DNA from 4 places in the Syntrophobotulus glycolicus DSM 8271 genome. Region 1 is predicted to be linked to each of the others. Evidence: riboswitches for the same ligand, from Rfam matches in the RefSeq annotation. Region 1 holds a riboswitch; each other region holds the start of a gene.

What was found. A riboswitch is a leader RNA that binds a small molecule or an ion and turns the genes downstream of it on or off. The one in region 1 is predicted to bind cyclic di-GMP.
Region 2: linked by a shared signal. The riboswitch ahead of SGLY_RS17870 (hypothetical protein) and the one ahead of SGLY_RS08030 (glycoside hydrolase family 5 protein) in region 1 are both predicted to bind cyclic di-GMP.
Region 3: linked by a shared signal. The riboswitch ahead of SGLY_RS04330 (ATP-binding protein) and the one ahead of SGLY_RS08030 (glycoside hydrolase family 5 protein) in region 1 are both predicted to bind cyclic di-GMP.
Region 4: linked by a shared signal. The riboswitch ahead of SGLY_RS07500 (cell wall-binding repeat-containing protein) and the one ahead of SGLY_RS08030 (glycoside hydrolase family 5 protein) in region 1 are both predicted to bind cyclic di-GMP.

The regions. Positions count from the first base shown of each region.
Region 1 is NC_015172.1:1,640,875-1,645,351, reverse strand. Features, by position in the region: gene istA (IS21 family transposase) at 390-1,898, shown strand; gene istB (IS21-like element helper ATPase IstB) at 1,898-2,629, shown strand; cyclic di-GMP riboswitch class I at 2,874-2,949, shown strand; cyclic di-GMP riboswitch class I at 2,983-3,058, shown strand; gene SGLY_RS08030 (glycoside hydrolase family 5 protein) at 3,075-4,477, shown strand, end outside.
Region 2 is NC_015172.1:1,222,713-1,227,189, reverse strand. Features, by position in the region: gene SGLY_RS06150 (helix-turn-helix transcriptional regulator) at 1-10, opposite strand, end outside; gene SGLY_RS06145 (cysteine hydrolase family protein) at 131-622, shown strand; partial or broken gene SGLY_RS17500 (cysteine-rich KTR domain-containing protein) at 681-842, shown strand; gene SGLY_RS17870 (hypothetical protein) at 1,265-1,540, opposite strand; cyclic di-GMP riboswitch class I at 1,663-1,752, opposite strand; gene SGLY_RS17055 (S-layer homology domain-containing protein) at 1,764-4,477, opposite strand, start outside.
Region 3 is NC_015172.1:828,731-833,207, forward strand. Features, by position in the region: gene SGLY_RS18070 (hypothetical protein) at 17-193, shown strand; gene SGLY_RS04320 (DUF1616 domain-containing protein) at 292-1,134, shown strand; cyclic di-GMP riboswitch class I at 1,236-1,342, shown strand; gene SGLY_RS04330 (ATP-binding protein) at 1,545-2,975, shown strand; gene SGLY_RS04335 (accessory gene regulator ArgB-like protein) at 2,929-3,588, shown strand; gene SGLY_RS17410 (cyclic lactone autoinducer peptide) at 3,572-3,703, shown strand; gene SGLY_RS04340 (LytR/AlgR family response regulator transcription factor) at 3,723-4,477, shown strand, end outside.
Region 4 is NC_015172.1:1,514,465-1,518,941, reverse strand. Features, by position in the region: gene SGLY_RS07505 (bifunctional diguanylate cyclase/phosphohydrolase) at 1-565, opposite strand, end outside; gene SGLY_RS07500 (cell wall-binding repeat-containing protein) at 727-2,253, opposite strand; cyclic di-GMP riboswitch class I at 2,367-2,450, opposite strand; gene SGLY_RS07495 (metal ABC transporter permease) at 2,530-3,639, opposite strand; gene SGLY_RS07490 (metal ABC transporter permease) at 3,623-4,477, opposite strand, start outside.

The sequences.
Region 1 (4,477 bases):
TTTTCCTTTCAATAAAATAGTGTTTTTCTCGAGTCATATCCAAACATTACACACTACTGTCTATCAAAGATATAACTTGTGTATAATTATATAAGAATAAACATAATTTTACTATACTTCTTTAATTGAATAATTTAAACTTTTCTGAGCAAAATAGCCATATAATACACTATAAATATGGAGCAAAAGGAAATGCCAAAAACGTCAATTTTTAGTACAAAATTTTGGCAAGAAGAAATAAAATGTAAATGGTAAACTAAAGTACAGAGTTTTAAGCCAATAGAACTACAGACTTTCTCGCCACAAAGTACACAGTTTTTCGCCAACAACTACACAGTTTTCAGCCAGCTGATACAATGGAGACAGGCTGAGGATGGAGGCTGTGAGAAATGAAGGGATATTCTGTGTATAGTAAAATACAGCAACTCAAAGAACAAGGATTCCGAAAAGATGCCGTGGCAAAAAGCCTTGGCCTTAACTGGAGAACGGTGGACCGCTATTGGAAGATGACCGTAGATGAGTATGAAACCAACACAGCCAGCGTGTGCAAGGTCAGACTGCTGGACGATTACCAGGACACCATCGTCTGCTGGCTGCGGGATTATCCCACACTGAGTGCGGCTCAGGTTTGTGATTGGTTAAAAGAACACTACAAAGCGACCTTTAGCGAACGCACGGTCTCCCGATATGTGAAAGACCTGCGCAACACGTATGATCTCCGCAAAGCCCCCAATCCACGAGACTATGCAGCCGTTCCGGAATTGCCCATGGGGCAGCAGCTGCAAGTGGATTTTGGCGAGAAGTGGTTGAAAAACGTAGGCAGTGGCCGCACCAAGGTCTATACAGCCGCCTTTGTTCTGGCCCACTCCCGTTTTAAATATGCCGAGCTGCAGAGTCGCCCCTACGCCGCTACCGATTTAGTGCGAGCCTGCCACCACTGCTTTCGGTATATGGGGGGAATCCCGCAAGAACTGGTCTTAGACCAGGACAGTATCGTTTGTGTGGCAGAAAATGCTGGCGATATCATCCATACCTATGAGTTTGAAAAACTCCGGCAGGAATGCAAACTGAGCATTTATATGTGCCGTGGCGCCGACCCGGAAAGCAAAGGCAAGATAGAAAGCACCGTAAAATATGTGAAGGGCAATTTCCTGGAAAACCGACTCTACGTGGATGATGATATCCTAAACAGCAGCTGCCTGGATTGGCTGGAACGTACCGCCAATGCCAAAATCCACGGAACAACCAAGCGCGTTCCTGCGGAAGTCTTTGCCGAAGAACGGGAACACCTGCGTCCACTGGTCGAGTGCGCAGAAACTCATGGCGCCACCCTTTGCAGAACGGTCCGCAAGGACAATACCATTCTTTATGACAGCAACCGATATTCCGTTCCGCTTGGCACTTACAACAGGCAGAAAGAGGTTTGCATTGTGCCTAAGGACGGCATGTTATTCATCCAGACGGTTTTTGGAGAGCCAATCTGCGAGCACCGCCTTTCCAGCGGGAGAGGTCTGCTTATCCAAAGTACAAGCCACCAACGCGATAGGACCAGTTCCCTGGATCAGATGCAAGCTGCACTAGGCGTGCTTCTGCTTGGCAAGGCGGATGATTTCCTCCAGGAGATCCGTACCGAGAAATCCCGGTATGCCAGAGACCAGTTTAAACTGATCCACACACTCTGCGACCAGTATGGTATTGAGGCTGTCCTGGAAGCGGCTGATTTTTGTCATGACAGCAAACTCTACAGTGCCAACTACATAAAAGGCTATCTGGAGCACAGGGTCCCTAAACAGCCCGAACCGCCAGCGCTGCTCCTTCCGGTGAGCAGTGCAAAATACCATGTGACAACGCAAAAGCGCTCCCTTAGCGTCTATGCCAAGGCGGGAGGTGCTAAATAATGCGCCCCATTGACCGGGTAAGTGGACTGCTTTCCGACTTGCGCATGAACCCCATAGATTTTGAAGCACTTTTTGCTGGGAAGAACACCTTGACCCCCGTGGAAAGCGTAGAGCTGTTTTTGCAGGAACAGCAACGGCTTCGGATACAAAAGCAAAATCTGTTGCGCTGCCGCAGAGCCAACTTACCGGCTGAGAAAACCATGGATTCGTTTGACTTTGGATTCCAGCGCAGTGTTTCCAAGGAGCAGATGCTGCGACTGAGCGATATGACTTGGGTTGAGCAAGCGTACAACGTTTGTTTTCTGGGGCCTCCCGGCGTTGGAAAAACACATCTTGCTCTGTCCCTGGCTGTGAAGGGGCTGGACTTGGGCTATGCGGTGGCCTTTGAAACCTTAGACAACCTGATGAAGATTCTCAAGACGGCCGAAATCTCCGGGGCCAGCAAACGGCGGCTCAAATATCTAAGCAAGGCTGCGCTGGTAATTGTTGATGAAGTGGGTTTTATGCCGCTCTCGCCAGCAGAGGCCAATCTGTTCTTTAGCTTTGTATCTTCCATGGCCGAGCGCACTTCGCTGATTATTACATCCAACAAAGGGTTTGACGAGTGGGCCGAGTTCCTTGGCGATGCGACCATTACAACCGCTATCCTAGACCGTCTGATTCACCGCTGCGAGATCCTCAACATGACGGGCAACAGTTACCGCTTAGAGCACCGCAAAAGCATTACCTGAAAAACTCTGCACTTTGTGGCGAAAAACTCTGTATTTTGCTTGACTGCTTACAAATAAAAGAACAGGAACCATTACTAATGGAATAATAATTCGCCAAAAACAAGATATTCGGGCTAAAAAAGCTATGAATCCCCAAATTGACTCATTTTTTATATTTTTATGAAATTATCCTAGGAAAGTCTTTACTATATGAGAATAATATGCTATTTTTGTAATAGGAAAGCGTATTTTTGTTTAAAACTATTATTGACAATGGCAAACCTGCTGAAAAGCAGCGACGCAAAGCTAAAGGGCCTGTAACATGGCAGCCAGCTACCAAAGTTAGTTTTTTTTGTTTTCTCTTTGAAGCTCAATACTGACAATGGCAAACCTGCTGAAAAGCAGCGACGCAAAGCTAAAGGGCCTGTAACATGGCAGCCAGCTACCAAAGATGGAGGTTTCAAAAATGAAAAGATTTTTTCAAAAGTTAACGGTTTTTATATTGATCGCTGCCCTTTCATTAAGTGTTTATCCTCAAAACGTTTTTAGTTTAACAGCTTTCTCTTATTCGTTCGAATCCGGGCAGACTGATGGATGGAGTGGAAGCGCTATTCTTCAGGAGAATGTCGGAAGCTGTACACTACAGACTGACACAGCTAAAGCTTATGAAGGGAAACAATCTCTTAGGATTGAATATTCCGGCTCAACCAAATATGTCATTACCGGCCCTGAGCCAGAAACTATAAATCCTGGAGATCGTATAGAATACTGGATATTTATCCCCAAAAGCTCGAATCTGAATCGCATATATTTTTATTCAATTGATTCTGAGGGAAATCGAGATGAGTCTTGGTTTCATAATGATGAAGGGTTAGTCAGAGGAAAATGGTTTAATTTATCTTATCGGGTTGATCCAGAGGGCAATGCTCCATTTTCCAGCTATGGTTTTGATCTGGAAACAGAACATGGACAATCTGGTTCTCTCTGGATCGACGCTATTAGGATTAAATCGGATGAGGTTAAGACATGCCCAACCGTACCAGGACTACGTAAGGGTGTGAGCTATACAACTTCTCTCAGCACTTTAAAAGAAGGTAATAATACCTTAAATCAATCAAATTTGGATCTAATAAGAAACAGCGGTTTCGATCATATCCGTTTACCCATAAAACTGAACGATCAATCTTTGGAGACGGCACCCTATACGATCAACGAAGACTATTTGGAGTTAGTTGATTTAGCCATTGCACAAGCACTGGCTAAGGACTTAAATGTTATTCTAGATCTCCATAACTATCCAATTTTGACTGAAGGAACAAACAAAAAATTAGACGAGGAACGTTATTTTGCTTTTTGGACACAGCTATCCAACCGTTACAGCCAGTATTCCGATAATTTATATTTTCAAATATTAGACGAACCTGACTGGTATATTGGATCAGAGAAGTTAAATTCAATCCTTCAGAAGTCCTTGTCCATAATCAGGGAAACAAATCCAACAAGAAACCTAATTGTACCGCATACCCGCTGGAGCGGAGTTCGAAGTGTCAATATGCTTGAGCTTCCTGAAAACGACCGCCATCTTATTGTTTCCATACACTTCTATGAGCCTATAGCATTTACCCACCAAGGAACTGATTGGATTTTCGACAGTTTGAAGAGCCAAAAAGGAGTCCCGTGGTCAGGGACCGTTAAAGAAAAGTATGCGATTTCTGATCTATTTGATTTAGTTGCGGATTGGGCTGTAACTAACAATAGGCCGGTTATATTGGACGAATTCGGTGTTTATAACTTAGCCCCTTCCGATGATAGAGCCATATGGACAGATTTTGTACGCGAAACAGCAGAAGAACGAAACATTTCATGGAC
Region 2 (4,477 bases), 420 kb from region 1:
CAACTTTCATCTGACAGCCTCCCTTTCAAATTTCTTTTGATCCTTATTGATTGTTGCCATACTGTTGTCAACAATTACACAGTACAATAAAAAAGCAAACAAATCAATCTACCGATCAGGAGGAGACACGATGCAAAAAAAAGCCTTAGTCATCATTGATCTTCAAAATGACATAACAAAAAATTATAAGGATATTATTGGCAATATCAATAAAGCGATTGATTGGGCCGTCAAGCATGATCTTCATGTTATTTATCTAAGGCATGAAAATTTATCAGCCGGTACGAGGACGTTTAAACCCCAGACCTCTGGGTCTGAATTCGTTTCGGACTTGAACATCGTATCAAAAAATGTTTTTACAAAATACAAAGGAAACGCCTTAAGCAGTGAAGAATTTACAGACTTTATTCGTAAAAATGAACTCTGTGATTTCTACATAACAGGAGCAGATGCTGTTGCTTGTGTTAAATCAACCTGTTACAACTTACGCAAAGCAAATTATGGCGTTAATGTTTTATCAGATTGCATTACCAGCTATGATAAAAGGAAAATTGACGAAATGCTGCGTTATTACGAACGTAAAGGCAGTAAAATCATTCGTTTAAATGACTTGTTAACCTGATCACATCTTTGACGCACAGAAACCTGACTGAACTCAGTCGATGAAGAAGGCCGACTGACCTTGGCTTAGCTCTGAACGGCGAACGATAATACATCCGGGCACAATACTTGAAAACTTCCCATTGTTCTGTCCGAAGTGCAAACAGGAAGCCTTAATCAAGGTCCGACAATTCAATCCATTAGTTACCAAAGAGCCAGACACTAAGACGCAGAGCCGATAACCGTGATTGAGCTCACCGTTATCGGCTCTTTCTCTATGGTGACTGTATTCCACACTACACAACTGCTGACCGTTTTCGCTAGGAAAAGAAAACCTTTGTTTAGGACGGTTATCGTCTGCCTGTCCGTTCGCCCGTACCCTTCTCCTGTCCGTTTATTTCGCTAAGCCGCCCCTTTTCGCTTTCTCGATCTCCCTTCATCACTGGTCATTCCTCTTCAGATTTTCAATTCCAGCAAGGCTTTAACCGCCTCCAGCGCAGCATTGGGAACCGCCGCCGGGCCGCCGAAAACGCCGGCTTCTTTGACTTTCCCTTTGACCGATTTCAGCAGTTGTTCCTGTTCCTCCGTCAGACCACTCTTCCCGGCTTCACCCGCTAGGACCAGCCAGCCGCCGCTCCGCCAACCAGGATGGTCCGTGTCACCTTCAGCTCGGCCAAAGCTTTGGCTGTTGCTTCCGGCAGCCGGTCCGCTGTGCTGTCCGCATAAAGGATGGGTACTCCTTATATGGCGTATTCATAGGTGTTCCCCCTATAGGGGTCTGGCGGCACAGTGGTACGGCGGAGCGGCGCATGGCTCGCAATGACGCTTGACGTTTCCGCAGCTTATGGCGTAACGGATGAATGTGCATGGCCGCCCCGCCGCAGTAGCTCTGCCGCCAGACCAAATCAATCAATTCAGCGGTAGCTATTTTGAAAAACATCCTATTTGACCACGCATCCCGGATGTCAGGGGGGCAACATCGGGCCGCGACGGTAAACCGTCCCGCATGAAAGCTCTTCCCGGCCTTTCCCAGCCGGGGCGACGCTTCCCCTGCGCAGTTTTTTTGGCAGCCAAGCTATCATAGCGTTAGATGCGCCTTAGACCCTATAGCTTTGGCATCCCCGTTTTTCAGCGGGTTTGCCCTTAGCGATATTTTGTTACCGTTACTTTGGTTTTCTCGCACCGTCCGGCCCTATCTCATAGCCGTCCACTTTGGTGCTTTTGGCAAGGGAGGCGTCGGCATAGAAGTAATACCATTTGCCGTCGATCTGGAGCCACTTGCCGGCAACCATGATGCCGTAAGTGTCGAAGTAATAGCGTTTGTTGTTGCCGTTCGCGCCGATGTCCCACCAGCCGGTGATCCGGATGTTGCCGGAATAGAAGTACCAGTTGCCGCCATCCTGCACCCAGCCGGTCTTGAGCGTTCCGTTTGTTTCAAAGAAATACTTCACGCCGTCGATGGTTTGTGTTCCAGTAACCGCTTTGCCGTCCCTGTAATAGAGATACTGTCCGGCGTCGTTTTTCGCCCAGCCCTGGGCCGTGGCGGGGTCGATGGTCAGCTTGATGTAGCGGTGGAGCATGGAGGAAAACTCCGCGCGGGTGGCGCTGGACTTGGGATTAAACCTGTTGCCTGTGCCGCCCATCATGATGCCCGCCTGCTGTATGGCGGTTACTGCCGTTTTGTACACGCTGCCGATGCTGGAAGCGTCCGCATAAGTTGTCGCCTCACGGGTAATAGGGAGCTTATAGCCGGTGGCTTTTGCATAGTTTGCGAAGATCACAGCGATTTCCTCACGGGTAATCGCCCGGTCAGGCGCAAACTGCTGGCTGCCAATGCCCTGAATGATGCCTTTTTTATACGCCCACTCAATGTAGGGGCGGAAGGCGCTGTCTGCTTTCACATCGGTGAAGCTGTTGATGGTGTATGCTTTGGTATCCACATTTGCCAGTCCGCCGAGAGCCGTTACCAGCATCCCGCGCGTCATGGCGGTGTCAGGTGCAAAGGTAGTCTCCGAGGTGCCGGAGAGAAGTCCTCTGCCGACCGCATAATCAATGGCTTCCTTGGCCCAATGCTTCCCGATATCCGTGAACTTCGCACTCGGCGCCGTATAGCCTACGCCGTACACCGAGAAATGATTGGTGGGGATTAGGATTCCTCCTGCGTTTGCGTCATAAGCCGAACCGTCGATGCGGACCGGTTTGCCGTTTGCGTCCACATATGTGCCGAACAGATAACCCACGGCTTCTCCGCTCGCCGGCGTGTAGGGGATGGAAAGGGTCGCTGTGCCGCTGCCAAGGTTGGTGATGTTCACGGTCTTGCCGTCCTTGACATAGCTGATCGTAATGTTATATACCGGCCTGTTTCCAATAAGAGCCCTGGCTTCGTCGGAAAGCCCGGTCGCCGGGGTGAAGCTGATCGTAACATTGCCTCCGCTCTGCTTCTGGATTTCCTTGAGTGCAGCGAGATCAAGTCCGAGGGAAACCGGCGCACCGTTTATCTCAAGGCTGGTTACTCCAGCGTTCACAAGACTATTCAGAGAGCTTTGTGTCAGGGTTGTTGTCAGGGAAGTTGCTCCCTGCGGCATGGTGACATTCAGCGCAACAGAGGTTCCGTTTGCGGTTTTGCCCTGCGCTTTGGCGTCGGCCTGCGCTTTGGCGATAGCGTCAGTAATGGTTTTATCCGAAATTACGGCGCTGGCTGCGCCGCCTGTACCCGCTGTTGCCGTGACGGGAGCAGACGCCGTAACAGGTTGGTCAGGTTTCTTTTCGGGTGTTGTTGTCGGGGTGCCTGGCGTGTAGGAACCACCGCCGCCATGACCGTTTCCGCCTCCGCCGCTGTAGCTCCAGTTGGCGTACAAATCCACGTTGGAAGAGATAACGCTGGAGCTTGTGTACCTCGTTCCCGAGCCGCTTTGGCCAGCGAACCAGCCGCCGAACGTATAGCCGCTACGCGCTGGATTTGCCGGCCAGCTGCCGCCAAGCGCGGAGCCGTTGAGCACGCTTCTGCTTGTGTACAGCGCACCGTTGCTGTAAAAGTTTACGGTGAAACTGGTCTGGGCGGAATCCGACGGCATGGCCGACGCACTTGCCTCCGCGCCATTGCCGGCGCTGTTGACCGCCCGCACCTTGAAGGTGTATTCCGTTCCGTTTGTCAGGCCAGTAAATTCGTAGGAGGTATACAGCCCGGCACTCGTCCAGTCCGCGCCGTTGTCTTTGGACACCTCATATCGGATGATGCTGCTGCCGCCGTTGCTCATGGTCGCATCCCAGTTGAGGATCACCCGCGCGAAACCGGGCGAGGCGGTGAAGTTTCTTGGGACGGTTGGCACAGAGGGGGCGGCTGTCGGCGTTGCCATCCGGCTTGCTTCCGCTCCGCTGCCGGCGCTGCTTACCGCCCGCACCTTGAAGGCATACTCCGTTCCGTTTGTCAGGTTAATAAACATGTAGGAGGTGGTCAGTCCCACATTGATCCAGCTTGCCCCGCCGTCGCTGGATACCTGGTAGCCGGTGACCGCGCTGTCGCCGCTGCTTGCGGGAGCTGTCCAGCTTAAGGTAACCCGACCATTGCCGGGGGTTGCGGTAAGGGTTTGCGGTGCAGACGGAACGTTTCCGCCAGGTGTGCCGCCATCCGGGTCCTTCACCTTGACTATGCTTTCATATTGTCCGTTGTAAATCCAATATCCCCCGGATACGTTTTCCTTGGCGTCCTTTGCCCGCACAGCATTGTCGATATTCAGGTAATCCTGGCCGGAAACGACCCCATCCACGGTCACCGTGCTTTTCTCCGTCGCTGATGCGCTGCTAAAGCAGGCAACGCCGGTGCTGTTTGCTCCGGTTGCGGCGGCATCGCCTTTTACAATCACTGTGCCGCCCGAGC
Region 3 (4,477 bases), 810 kb from region 1:
CGCGGCGGCCTCATTTTTGCGGCTTAAGACAGAAACGAGAGACGGTTTTTTTTCTCAAATCGCGGCGGATTTACATCAGGCTGCTGAGGCGGAGGAAAATGCAAATCCAAACAGGATTTTAGCAGAATTAGACACGATTTTGCTGCTTTATGACAATAAAGATAGACAATCACCTTTGATCTTGCTAACTTAAGGATTACGGAAAAACAGTGAAAACCTTAAACACAACGGACAGGGCCGGAAAGCAGCGCCGTCACCTTTTCGCTTCAGTTTGTTAAAGGGGTTGAATTTTTGTTGAGGATAGAAATAAAAAACGAGTTTCCCTTCATCCTATCTCTTTCTGTTATTCTGGTCGTGTTGATTGGGATGGATGGAAGCGGAACCGGGCGGGTTGTGTTAGGTTTGCCTTTTGTCCTGTTTTTTCCCGGGTATACCTTAATCGCAGCTCTGTTTCCGGCCAGGGGCGATCTCGACGGGATTGAACGGCTTGCCTTGAGCTTTGGTCTGAGTATAGCCGTGGTGCCGCTTCTAGGTGTCATCCTGAACTGCGTCCCGTGGGGAATAGGGCTTTACCCTATCCTGGTGACGCTTTTGGTTTTCACGATCCTGCTGTCCGCTATCGCGATCTGCCGAAGAAAAAAACTTTCTTTGGAAAACCGTTTTGGGCTTTCTTTAAACGTGAAACCAATCAAATGGGGCAGCCTTTCCAGGCTGGACAAAATTCTCGCGGCGGTACTGGCGGCAGTGATTATTTTGGCGATAGGAAGCCTGTATTATACCGCGGCGATACCAGCAGCTGGTGAGAAGTTCACAGAGTTTTATCTTTTGGGTTCGGACGGGAAGGCAGAGGGCTACCCCCGGGTGATGAAAACGGGTGAGACCAAGGAAGTGATCCTGGGAACCGTGAATCACGAAGGCCGCCAGGTCTCCTATACCGTCCAAGTGCGAATGGACGGGGAGGTGAAGAGGCAGCTGGGGCCTTTTCAGGCGGACAATGAGGAAAAAAAGGAAGAGTCCGTCAGCTTCAGGATAAATGAGCCTCATGAAAATCTGAAGGTAGAGTTTTTACTGTTTAAAGATGGGGAGAGCGTTCCCTATCGCTCCTTGCATTTGTGGGTAAACGTTCAGGAGTAGATGACAAATACATATCCAAAAAAATTTTTCCGCGACCCCTCAAAAAGGAAGGGGGGGAGCGTATTAATCATTAAGGGAGTTTCTGCAAGGAAACTGACTGTGAACTGAAAAGGCAAACTTGCCGAAAGGCAAGGACGCAAAGCTACGGGTCTAAAGCCCGGCATTTTCTTGAGAAAAAATGCCGGGCCAGGACCGCCGGGCCGCCGAACGAAAAGCTGATGCTTTCTTTAGATAAAGGAAAGGTTCCGTTTCCGGCGATCCGGAAACGGTTTTTTTTATGCGGAACCTGGGCATTGGCAAATTCGGGCAAGATAATGGAACATTTAGACAAGATAATGGAACTTTTCGACATGACGGGCAGGAACCGGTTTCTTTTTACATAAATACATCTGAGTAAGGGAGGTGACACGTTGGAGAGGCTGACTTCCTTTTCCCTGCTGATCGTATCGTTTCCTGAATCGATCCTGGTGGCGATCCTGGGGTTTCTCATGGTAGGGCTCAAACCTCGGTGGCGCGATTTACTGATGATTGGATTTTTGCAGGCGGCGGTTTCTTATCTCATTCAGCGATCCCCGGTGCCCTTTGGGCTCCACTCCATCCTTGAAACACTCTTATTCATTTTCAATATTCGTCTGGTTACCCGCCTGCCCTGCAGGATAGTGCTGCTGGCGTCTTTACTTGGCCTGATTTTTTACGGCTCAGTTGAAACGATCGCAATACAGCTCATGTTGCATCTCAAAGGGGTTTCCCTGACTGATGTTTGGAATAATAACGCGATGAGAATCTTCTTCTTCCTCCCGCAGGCCCTGGTCATGCTGATCTTTATCGCGGCGTGTAAAATTTTTCATTTCTCTTTGATGGGTTATGCTCAAGAATATAGCCGTTCGGGATATTTATCCAAAAAGGAAATTCAAGACAAGTTAAAGGCAGACATTGTGAACAAACATAATCTTTTTATCTCTGTAGTCGTTCTCCTCCCCTTACTTTTACTGGTCATATTAAACACCGCCTTTGAGGCTGCCATGTTAAACATTTTTCCGGGAGAGCATTTTATTATCTTTAACGGGTTCATGGGAATGTTCATTATTATTTTAACGGTACTCTCCACTGTCGCCGTCAAAAAAATCGGACAAGAGATCGAAAAGGAATACGAGGCGAAAAGAGCGGAGGAAAACTTCAAACAGATCAAACAATTGCTGGACTCTTCCAGAAAGCAGAGACATGATTTCCACCACCAGCTGCAGACGATTTACGGACTGCTGGAAAGCGGCTCCTATGAGAGAGCGCGGGATTACATCAGCAGGGCGTTCGGTGAGATATCCAAAACCGCGGAACTGATAAAAATTGACGATTATAGCATCAGCGCCCTTCTCCACACCAAAATAGGCTTGGCTGAAGCCAGAAAAATCAAAATGGAAATCGCCGTTGAAGGCAGCCTCAAAGATCTCCCGTTAACTCCGCATGAAGCCGGCTCCTTGCTGGGAAACCTGATTGACAACGCGCTTGAGGCCGTAGAAGCTGAAGCCGGTGAAGGCAGGCAGGTAAACGTAAAAATAGCCCGTGAACATGGAGCGTACGTATTCATGGTCAGCAATACAGGGGACCCTATCGTCCCCAGAATCAGAGAAACAATGTTCAAATCTGACTTCACGACAAAAAAAGATCACAGCGGTTTGGGCCTGGCAATTGTCAAAGATATCGTCACCAAACACCGGGGCAACATCGCGATCAGCAGCGACCCTGAAGAAACAGCTTTTACCATTACAATCCCGCTGAAAAAGGAGGCGAAGTTGAATGAATCTAAGTCAAATGGCTGGAGGAGCCGCAAACTACCTGTCTAAAGAACTGGCCCTGGATACCGGCAAAATCGATACGTTGCGTTTCGGCTTAGAAATGATCCTGGCGACGCTCATTAAAGGGGGGATTCTGATCACCCTGGCCTATTTCCTTGGAATACTTCCTGAGGTGATGTTTGCAATGGCCTGCGGGGCGATTTACCGGCTGTTCAGCGGCGGAGCCCACTGCAGCGGATACTGGAGATGCCTTACCCTGGGACTGATCAGTTATCTCACAGCCGGAGAAACAGGATTATATCTGGGAAGCCGTTTATCAGCAGACTTCCTGAGCTATTCCCTGCTGGCCGGATATTTCCTGTCCGTTCTCTGCGTGATCGCCTGGGTGCCGGGGGAAGTACCGTTTAAAAAGATTACAAGCGCTTCTGAAAGAATCCTGTTTAAAATTCTTTCATTGGCCTATCTTTGCTTATGGTTAGGGATCAGTGTCATTATGGTTCACTTTGGCCACGCATCGTTTGCGGCTGCCGGGCTTTTTGCTGTCATGATCCAGACAATCAGTTTTTCTCCGCCGGGTTACAAGGTTATCCACAAAGCGGATGACTTTTTAATACGATTATCCAGAGAAAGGAGGTGTTCAGCTCATGCTGCAAAAGATTAAAAAACTCATGGTGACCCCTGTTGTGATGGCTGCTTTCTTAGTCGCCGCCGTCGGTGTCAAGCCAGCGTGTTTCTTTTGGTTTTATCAGCCTGCTCCTCCCGTAAAATCAGAATAAAAGGAGGGGAGAATTTCGTATGAAGATAACGGTCTTCATTGCTGAAGATGATCCTGACATGCGTCATGTGCTCAAAAAAGTGGTGGAAGAGGTTGAGGATGTTGAGGTCATAGGGGCGGCCGGAAATGGGCTGGAGGCAATAAGGTTAATTCAAGAATTGTCGCCGCAAGTGGTTTTTGCAGATATCGACCTACCGGGAAAGGACGGTGTTGAACTGGCCCAAGAGGTCTTTGACATCAATCCCTTGACGTTTATCGTATTTGCGACAGCTTTCAGCGAATTCAGAGAAAAAGCCTTTGACCTCTATGCTTTCGACTATCTGGTGAAGCCCTTTAAAATGAACCGGGTCCGTCAGACCATGGAGAGGATCAAAGCAGTGTTGTCAGAAAAAGCTTTTGCCAGGACAAGGCCTTACTTTCATGAAAAGGTAAGCAGAAAACAGTTTTTCAGATGTGACAGCAAACTTATTTATTTGAATCTCGACGACATCATCTATGTCACCAGGGAAGGCCGCAAGTCCATGATTTATTTTATTGGCGGACAAATTCAAACCAACAATAAGCTTTCTGTTCTGGAAGCGCAATTGGAAGGATATCCATTTTTCAGAAGCCATAGCGGGTTCATTATCAATTTAAAGATGGTCAAGGAACTGATTCCGGTCAGCAGAAGCAGCTATGAACTGGTTATGGAAAATACAAAGAACAGGCCTTTAATCACAGTTGAAAAATTTAAGGAGCTTGAAGAACTGACAAACGCAAAAGTTCCAAAAATCAG
Region 4 (4,477 bases), 130 kb from region 1:
AAATTAAGATGATTTGGGAAACAATATAGGGGGCCATCTGGGGTATTTTTAAAATGCAGGAAGAAAAAACCGTATTGCTCACCCAGGCGATGTTTAACAGCCCTAAAAACAGAGCGAGATTTCCGTACCTGCCGGCGGATCTGATCATGGCTATGCCCACCCAGGAGGATAGGACATACACCGCAAAACAGGTATATTGAATCATCTGCAAAGCAGACCCGCTCCGGTTTGCGAAAAGAAAGATAAAAAAGAACAGCCAAACCATTCCCGCAGTGAGCAGCAGCGACATTCCGGCTTTGATTTTCAGGAAGATAAACGTGCCCCAGGAGATCAAAAGATTTGCCCAGAAATACGAGCTCAGACTAAGACCTAAAATCAGGCGGTTTTGTCTCAGCAAGTCAGGGAAAAAAGCATCCAGACTATAATTCAAGGCAATGACGGCCCAGCCAATAAACCACAGGCCGAGAAAAAGCCTGTGGTCAAACGTAAAGATGTAGGCGTACAGCATCAGCAAAACAGAAATAGCCCCGAGTGAGGCAATTAATAACAGGGCAGAAGTTTCCATAGTCGCTCCCATCAAATCAAGCCGGTTTTTAGTCCAATTTTATCAAATAAATTGCGGGACAGCCAGATCTTTTCTTTTCATCTGCTGTACGGGACCCTTTGATCTGTTTTCCTTGATCTGATGGAGAAGGCCTATCTCGCCCTTCTCGCCCGAATCCGTTTTTATTTCCCCAAATAAGAAAAATGCATATAATCATTTGACGACTTCCAGGCGTTACCGCCCCAGGCAAAGCCGTATTTTTGAAATGCTTTGACCACATCGCCATCCTCCGGGATGGAATAGGGACTCTTTTGGGGATCCCAAAAGGAGCCGGCTACAACCTCCCCGCTGCTGTTGATCATAGCATTCTCGTTCGGATTGAGATCAACAGCCAAACCCCAATTATGCTCCGAAGTATCATCACCGCGCCAAACATATCCCTCGGCACTGTATATGGGGAATTTCTCCCCGCCTTCAAATATTTCCTCAAATACCGAGCTGATCATATCCGCTATCGCTTTATTGACAGTCAATGTACACTTTGCGGGAGATTTCTCCCCTTCGGTGTTTATCTGCCATACATCGACCCTGATCTCAACCATATTCTCTTGCGCTTCAGCGGCGCTTTGATACATTTTATTGTCTGTTGAGCCAAAGACCAGAGCGTACTTTGCTTCATTAGACCCAAGCTCCCGCAGGAGATCTGTTGTCGTTTCCCGTCTGGAATTGCTTTGGTCTCCCCGGCTGCCGGCTGTATGAAAGATCGATGCACTGACCGCTCCTTCCCCGCCCAGAATGTAGACATTTTTATCGGATAGATTTGATGACAGATAACTTTTCGTCGATCTGCTCATATTGCCGCTGACTAAGACAATGGGAGCATTGATTTTTGCGGCATAACCGGCTCCCGCCAAAGCGTCGGCATAGTTATTTCCAGTTGCTAAAAACACATTATCTTCGCTGATCCCGGCTTGAAATCTTTTGATGATATTGATATTCCGGTCGTATTTCGTGGCTCCGGTTACCCGTTCCGGTTTGGCAAACTGCTCCGCTACCCGGTCGCTGATCAAATCCGGGCTGCCGACAACATAAGTTTTCCTGATCTTGTTTTTTCGGATAAAGGTCTGGGTGGCACTCCCGATGTTATTTTTCGGCACCAGAATAACCGGCATATGTTTAGCGGCGGCAATAGAGGAAATTGAGAGAGCATCGGCAAAATCTTCCCCCGTTGCGATCACGACCTCCGAAATATCGGTAAGTTGGTCTGCCACAACGATGGCTGTTTCATATCTGTCTTCACCGGCCAGCCGGCTTGAACGGATCTCCATATCCTGCAGCTCATCCTGAAGCTGAGCGGACAGCACCCCCTGGCCGCCGATCAGGATGACATTTTTTATCTTTAAATCGTTCAATGTTTGTTTTGTCACTTCAGGCAGGCATTTCTTCTGGGACAGGAGTATCGGCGCCCCATATTGTTTTGCTAAGGGCGCCGCAACCAAAGCATCGGGAAAATTTTCTCCGCTCACCAAAAGGGCATAGTCGGATTGTGTCCAACCCTCCCGGGCTATTGCGGCTGCCGTCGCGTAGCGGTCCTGACCGGCCAAACGGCATTCATTGCCGGCGGCATAGGTAAAGGCCGGCTCTGCCATGAACAATATTAACATAAGTGTGAATAAAGCGGTCCTCAAAAGCTTTCTCAAGTGTCGCACAAGATTTTCCCCTTCCCGCAATGAAAATAAAGATGATTTGAAGAAATGTTTTCAAAAATAAAAAAACAAGCATCTTTTTGAAGCATAGATGCTCATTTCACTCTCATCCATGTTTCGGCAGTCCGGCAATCCTGGCAAATCGCTTTAGACCCGTGACTTTGCGGCCCATCCTTTCGGAAGGTGTGCTCTTATCGTCATCATTATTTTTTCATTTCATTTTTCGAGATAATGATACGGAAAATCCTGACCGTTGTCAATGAGAAATGAGAACCAATCTCATCCCGCTTCGTAACTTTTCTTGCAAGCTGAGTACCCGCCGGCAGTCAGTTTAACGGCATCCCCTGTAAAATCCAGGCAATCTTCTTTTTGCAAAATCACCATGATTTTCCTGGTAAACCCTTCGCTCCAATGCAACTGCGCCAGGATCGCGTCAATTCTTTCTTTCCTCATTTCCTCTGCGCCGGCCTCCTGGTTGCAGAGGTAAAGAAGGAGTGTCATTTTGGCAAATTCTATTTTCCGGCGGCGGCGTCCGAGCAGGGAGCTGGCGAGTCCGCGGCGCGGGGCAAAGACGAACGCCAGCAGGAAGACGATTCCGGTCACCACTGCCATGCAGCCGGCGATGGATACGTCCAGGAAAGCGGCTGCCTGGTAACCGAATACCCCGTTGGCGGCGCCGATCAGTCCGCTGAGCATGAGCATCCGTTTCAAATCGTCGGTCAGCAAATATGCCGTGACCGGCGGGCCGATCATGAACGCCACCACCAGGATAGAGCCGACTGCCTGGAACGCGCCGACCGCGGTAAGCGAAACCAGCGTCATCAGGCCGTAATGCACCAAGGCCGGGGCAAAGCCCAGAACGGCCGCCAGCAGCGGATCAAAGGTCGCCACCTTCAGCTCCTTAAAGAACAGGCTAATCGCCGCCAGGTTGATGAGCAGCAGAGCGCCCGTCATGTAAAGGGCTTTGGCACCGATATCCACTCCCCCCACAATCATCCGGTCAAACGGCGCGAAGGCCAGCTCGCCCAGAAGCACAGAGTCGGTATCCAAGTGTACAGAGCCTGCGTAGCGCGTGATCAGAATAATCGCGATGGAAAACAGCAGCGGGAACACGACGCCAATGGCGGCGTCCTCTGCCAAAAGCCGGGTGCGGCTCAGCATTTCGGTCAGCCAAACGGTGGCGACGCCCATCAAAGCCGCGCCGATGATCAGTAAGGGTGAGGACAGGTCATGTGTCATAAAAAACGCCAGCACGATGCCGAGCAGGATGGTATGGGTAATGGAGTCGGACATCATAGACATCCCGCGCAGCACCAGAAACACACCGGGGAGCGCGCAAGCCGTTGCCACGATCACGGCAATGAGCTGTATTTCAAGGTGTGGGGACATGGAACGCGCCTCCTTCCATCCGCAATAAAAGTTTGTTTTTTCTGTGCCGATACAGTCTGTGCAGGACGCCCCTTCCCGGGGCAAATAAAACGCTGATCACAACGATCGTGCTGACACACACCACAATCGCCGGCCCGGTGGGCAGCTTGGGGGCCAGGGAGCTGGCCGTGGTTCCCGCCACGCCCGACACTGCGCCGAAAACGGCGGCCAGCAGGACCATCTTCCACAGCTTATTGGTCCACTGGCGCGCGGCAACGGCCGGCGCGATCAGCATGGCGCTCATCAGAATAACACCCACCGTTTGCAGCCCGATGATGATGGCCAGGACGATCATAAACGACAGCAGCAGGTTCAGCCTTTGCGGCGAAAAGCCGAGGCTTTGGGCAAAGTCACCGTCAAAGGTAAAGAGCTTGAATTCCTTCCAGAACAGGACGACAAGAGCGAGCAGGACCGTTCCGCAAACCGCCATCAGGATGATATCACCCTGCAGCAGCGTGGATGCCTGGCCGAAGATAAAACGCTTGAGTCCCGCCTGGTTGGCGTTGGGGATCTTTTGCACATAGCTCAGAAGCACCAGGCCCAGCCCGAAAAATACGGACATCACCAGCGCCAGGGCGCTGTCGAACTTGATCCGCGTGTACCGGACAATGCCGACGATTAAAAGTGTGGCCAGGAGTCCGGAGGCCAGGGCGCCCAACAACAGGATTTCCGTGTTTTTGCTGCCCAGCAGGATAAAAGCCAGGACCACTCCGGGCAAGGCGGAATGGGAAACTCCGTCGCCCAGCAAGCTTTGCCTGCGCAGCACAGCAAAGCTTCCCAGCACGCCGCTGATGAGCCC